Ketobacter sp. MCCC 1A13808: one gene and its partner. The protein of the gene in region 1 interacts with the protein of each later gene in a pairwise test. Links are inferred from orthologs where the notes say so. Each region holds a gene or a part of one and is shown on either strand. Other genes may lie near its edges.

Region 1 (2,873 bases):
GTTTACCGGCGTTGATCATGGGTTCGATGGTGAAAGTCATGCCCGCTTTTAATGTGGCACCGGTGTCTGCTTTGCCGTAGTGCAGCACTTGAGGTTCTTCGTGAAATATTTCACCGATTCCGTGGCCGCAGTATTCACGTACTACAGAAAAATGGTTGCTTTCGGCGTGCTGCTGAATGGCTGCGCCGATACTGCCGAGCTTCTCGCCGGGCTTGACCATTTTAATGCCCAGGTATAAGCACTCCTGGGTCACTTTGGTTAGCCGTTGTGCCTGAATAGACGCTTCACCCACAAAGAACATTTTACTGGTATCGCCATGAAAGCCATCTTTGATGACGGTAACATCGATGTTAATGATGTCACCTTTCTTTAATACTTTTTTCTCGCTGGGAATACCATGGCAAATGACATGATTAACCGAGGTGCAAACGGACTTGGGAAAGCCTTTATAATTGAGCGGCGCCGGAATCGCGTTTTGTTCATTCACGATATAGTCGTGACAAATCTTATCCAGCTCAGCGGTGGTGATACCTGCTTTGACATAGTCCCCGATCATTTCAAGGACTTCAGCAGCCAGGCGGCCGGCAACGCGCATCTTTTCAATCTGTTCCGGGGTCTTAATACTAATGCTCATGTGTGATTGATCGCTTTGAGACGGAAGTTGATTAGGCCAGGGTCAAAGGGCCCGAAATTGGCAAAGCTGCGTATTGTACATGGGGAATCCGGTTCAATATACCCCTTGTTGGCCTCCGCGGGTAGCCAGGAGGCTCGGCAATGGCGGTCTTGGGTTGGGCAAAATGAGGGCTTTTGGTTGTCCCGTGTGGCTGGTTATGGTATAAAGCGCCGCTCAATTGAAACCATAAACCACACATATACCGACACATGGATCAGGGTGCTTGAACAAGGCAAATAGCCATTCAGGTTGATTCATGGGGTATATGGAGGCTTAACCCGTTAAAAATCAGGAGTCTATATGACAACTCAAGTCAGCATGCGCGATATGTTGAAAGCTGGTGTTCACTTTGGTCACCAAACCCGTTTCTGGAATCCCAAAATGGGCGAATTCATTTTCGGCGCCCGTAACAAGATTCACATCATTAACCTGGAACAAACGGTTCCTGCCTTTAATGATGCCCTGACGTTCATCAATAAGCAGACGTCCCACAAAAACAAAATCCTGTTCGTCGGCACCAAGCGTGCTGCCAGCAAAATCATCCAGGAGCAGGCGCGCCGTGCCGGCATGCCCTACGTTAACCATCGCTGGTTAGGTGGCATGTTGACCAACTGGAAGACCATTCGCCAGTCCATTCGCCGACTGAAAGACCTGGAAGCGCAAAGCCAGGACGGCACCTTCGATAAGTTGACCAAGAAAGAAGCCTTGATGCGCACCCGTGAAATGGAAAAACTGGAGCGCAGCCTGGGCGGTATCAAGGATATGGGCGGCCTGCCCGACGCCTTGTTTGTAATCGACGTTGATCATGAGCGCATTGCGGTGACCGAAGCCAATAAGCTGGGTATTCCGGTTATCGGCATCGTTGATACCAACAGCAATCCGGATGGCATAGACTATGTCATTCCCGGAAATGACGACGCTATCAAAGCGATTCAGCTCTATGTTGAATCCATAGCTGACGCTTGTCTGGACGGAGCTGAATACGCGAAAACGACCGGTTCTGCTCCGGTTGAAGCCGACGGCTTTGTAGAAGTGGCTGAAGGTGGTGAAGCCGCCGCCGCTGCCACTAAGTAAGCCGTCACATAACAGCGTTATAACGTTCTTAAGCAGAACGTTCAGTGCAGGTTAGGTACAAAAGGGGGCCAGGCCCCCTTTTTCAAAAGCAAATCAGTATTAGCGCAATTTCAAATACCACCCATTCATAAAATTGGTAAGAGGATATTCTCATGGCTGTGACTGCTGCACAGGTAAAAGAACTACGTGAGCGCACCGGCTTGGGCATGATGGAATGTAAAAAAGCCCTGGTTGAAACCGAAGGTGACATTGATCTGGCAATTGATAATTTACGTAAATCCGGACAAGCCAAAGCGGCCAAGAAAGCGGGCCGTACCGCTGCAGAAGGCATTGTGATCGCCAAAGTGTCTGACGACGCAAAAACCGGCATACTGCTGGAAGTAAACAGTGAAACCGATTTCGTGGCTCGCGATGATAACTTTCTTAACTTCGCCAATCAGGTTGCGGCCCAGGTTCTGGCAACCAAAGAAACGGATATTGAAAAGTTATTGCAAGCACCTTACACCGAGGGCGGGGAATCCATAGAAACGGCGCGTTCCGCTTTGGTTCAGAAAATTGGCGAGAACATTCAGGTGCGTCGTGCTTACACGCTGGACGCCAGCGATGGTTTGGTCTCCGCATACGTTCACAGCGGTAAGATCGGTGTTCTGGTCTCGCTGAAAGGCGGCAACGACGAATTGGGTAAAGATGTCGCCATGCACGTGGCTGCTGCTAACCCGTTGGTAGTGGACCCGAGTCAGGTAGATCAGGCGACTTTGGACAAAGAACGTGAGATTTATAGCGCGCAAGCAGCGGATAGCGGTAAGCCCGCTGAGATCGTTGCGAAAATGGTGGAAGGCCGCGTTAATAAATTCCTCAAGGAAGTGAGCTTGGTGGATCAGCCTTTTGTTAAGGACCCCGATACCACAGTGGGCAAGCTGGTTAAGGGCGCAGGCGCTGAAGTGGCGGGTTTCATCCGCATTGAAGCCGGTGAAGGCATCGAGAAAGAAGAAGTGGATTTTGCCAGTGAAGTAATGGCACAAGCTCGCGGACAGTAAATCTCTTTTTAAGGCACCCATGGACTGCACGATACCTGCTCGGTATTATGCAGCACCATGGGTGCCTTTTGTTAGGGGCAGCTTTTGTA
Region 2 (2,797 bases), on another replicon or contig:
GGCCGAACTTTACTAACTTATGAAATGAAAGCTGTATGGCTATCGTTATGAGATAACGTTGCCGCCGGCTTGACCGCGGCGGTTGCTTCTCAAGAGCAGGAGAATACTGGGCTGCACCCATGACAGACCAGTGAAGCCTCTCCAGGAATGTATCTTTTGGACGGGAGAGGTTGGTTTCTGTCCCCTGGGCCCTGCTCAATCTTAACGCCAGCCCGAATTTGAGCCGCGAATTATGGCAAATTTCATGCTAAAACGCTAAGCCTTTCCACCCCTGGCTGGAAAGCGGCACTTTGTGTCGTTTTGTTCCTCTTTGTAATTGTTGGGAAATGCCCTGTTCAGACGACATTGCCGGTCAACCCGAATGGAAGCTAAGCATCTGTTTTTAAATAACATACTGACTAATTTAAGGGGGAGTTTTCGGGCTTGGGTACGACGACACTATCCTGAAAAAACAAGGCGACATCGACGCTGTCGAACACATAGCGTTCATTGCAAAACTGACAGGTTACGTCGACTTTTCCCTGTTCTGCAAGAATGCTGTCCAATTCTTCTTTACCTAACTGTATAAGTGCATTGACAGTGCGCTCGCGGGAGCAGGTGCATTGAAATACAACCGGCTCAGACGCAAACAACTGTACCGTTTCTTCATGGAACAGCCGGTACAAAATGGTAGCGCAATCCAGATTCAGCAACTCTTCTGCGGTCAGGGTTCTGGCCAGGCTGGTGACCCGGTCCCATTCATCCTTTAGCGCTTCCGGGTCCGGCTTTTCGCCGGAGTGAGCGGGCAACACCTGAAGCAGCAAGCCGCCCGCGCGGTTATTACCGTGGAATAACTGGATCTGGGTTTTGAGTTGTTCCGAATGCTGGAAGTAATGTTCGAGGCACTGAGACAGGTTGTTTCCATCCAGAGGCACTACACCTTGATAGCGCTCACCGTTCAGGGGAGTAATCGTGATCGACAGGGTGGATTGGCCCAGCATGGCCCGAAAACTCATCGCGGTGGTATCCCCATCCCAGCGCGCAATAGCCCGCAATTTGTGGTCATGGGTGCACTCCACCGTGAGCAGGCTGACAACGCCGGTGCCGCGAGCCTGAATGGTCATGGCGCCTTCGAATTTTAAGGTGGCGGTCAATAGCGTGGCAGCCGCCATCATCTCGCCCAGTATGGCCTGGATTTCCAGCGGATAGTCGTGCTTTGCGATTACTGTCTGAAAACTGCTGTCCAGCAGTGTCCACTGTCCCCTGACGCCACTGTCATTGATGATAAATCGTTGACTGATATCATTATTACTCATGCTAATCACTCTGCTGCTGTCTGAATTGAAGCATTTGCCTGCGCTGTTTTTTGTTGGGGCGGTTTTCAGTGTGGGGGGTGGATGCGCCCAGTGCTTTGCGTTGTTCTGCCATTAAGCGGCGCTTCTCCAGGCTTGCGGCGGTTTCGTCATAGAGTGTGGCGGCCAGTGTGGCGTTGCCCCGGCGATCGCTGAGACGGGTGACCACCACTTCTTTTTCATCCATACCCTGGCGCAGCCGGATGAGCGCGCCCACGGCGACCTCTTTGCTGGCTTTCACCCGGTGCCCCTCATAGTGAACTTTGCCACCATCGATCATGTCTTTGGCGATGGTGCGGGTCTTGTAAAAGCGGGCAGCCCATAACCATTTGTCCAAACGGACTTTGCTATCGTTATCGTGTGGTTGCTTCATCAGTATTACAGCGTTGGAGACCGGAATCCGCATTATAAAGGGTTTTGAAAAGACGTGCTGCAACGGATAGGGGAGAATGCTTTGAAAGGCGGGAAACGGTGGCAATGCTCTGGAAAGCAGGCAAAAAAAGGGGCGCCAGAGGGGGCGCCCAAGTATCGACTACACAACTCAAATTTAATCTCGAACCAAGATAAATAGCTATCTGTGGTGTTGCCATTGCTGGCTGTACCGGCCTGAATCAAGGCACCTCAAAGGGGTAACTAAGAGTGCGTTAAACATTTGTGCGATGACTCAATGTCGGTACGAGGGAGAGTATAGGGCGGCATTTTATTTATTGAATAAGTCATTGGCCGCAGAAGCCACTTGATGGTGTTTTTTGTCCATAATTCCCGCGAGCAGAAAGGAAATAGATTATATTTCGGGCGGGAAGATCGAGCTGAAGCAGTCCAAGCCGATAAATTCCTCGGTGTTCATGGAACCGTTCTGGCTATCCGGCTGCTGTACTCCCAATGTATACCCGATGCCGGCGTTGCGGGCAGAACGCAGAACCGCCAGGCTATCGTCTATTAACAGGGTGCGCGGATAGTCGAAATGCACCACTTCGTGCAAGCGGGACCAGAAGTTGGGGTGCTCCTTGGGCAGGCCGAAGTCGTGGGAGCTGAACATGCCGTCGAAGTGCGTATGCAGCGGAATCTGTTGCATCTTCAGATCCAGGCTGCCGCGGTGCGCATTGGTGACCAGCACGGCTTTGCGGCCGGATTGCCTGACTTTTTCCAGAAACTGAATGGCATTCGGTCGCAGCCCAATCAGGTGTTTGACCTGATTTTTTAGTGCCACGATGTCCAGGCCGGTATGGGCACTCCAGAAATCCAGGCAATACCAGTTCAGCGTGCCGCGGTGCTGGCTAAATTGCGCGAACAGTTGGGTTTTTGATTCATCAAGGCTAATATGCTTGGCTTCTGCGTACTGTTGCGGCAGATAGTGCAGCCAAAAATAGTTATCGAAATACAGATCCAGCAATGTGCCGTCCATATCCAGTAATACGGTGTCGATGTTGTCCCAATTGATCATGGATGAGGTGCAATCCTGTTTA

The links. Proteins that work in one complex are often made in the same cells at the same time.
Region 2: the proteins of rpsB (region 1) and hslR interact in binary tests that used the Escherichia coli proteins (3 or more experiments, as listed by UniProt). The link is inferred for Ketobacter sp. MCCC 1A13808 from one-to-one orthologs.

Annotation. Positions count from the first base shown.
Region 1 is NZ_VRKW01000005.1:25,504-28,376, forward strand. What follows is about bases 3-2,860. They hold rpsB (30S ribosomal protein S2), read left to right. Parts: upstream 3-973; coding sequence 974-1,747; downstream 1,748-2,860. Other genes in these bases: map (type I methionyl aminopeptidase), read right to left, coding at 3-634; tsf (translation elongation factor Ts), read left to right, coding at 1,900-2,784. Outside these bases: more of map, read right to left, coding at 1-2. UniProt on the Escherichia coli protein: Required for ribosomal protein bS1 (rpsA) to bind to the 30S subunit.
Region 2 is NZ_VRKW01000012.1:99,105-101,901, forward strand. Bases 1-2,782 are described here. They hold hslR (ribosome-associated heat shock protein Hsp15), read right to left. Parts: upstream 1,705-2,782; coding sequence 1,297-1,704; downstream 1-1,296. Other genes in these bases: hslO (Hsp33 family molecular chaperone HslO), read right to left, coding at 399-1,295; yrfG (GMP/IMP nucleotidase), read right to left, coding at 2,116-2,775. UniProt on the Escherichia coli protein: Involved in the recycling of free 50S ribosomal subunits that still carry a nascent chain. Binds RNA more specifically than DNA. Binds with very high affinity to the free 50S ribosomal subunit. Does not bind it when it is part of the 70S ribosome.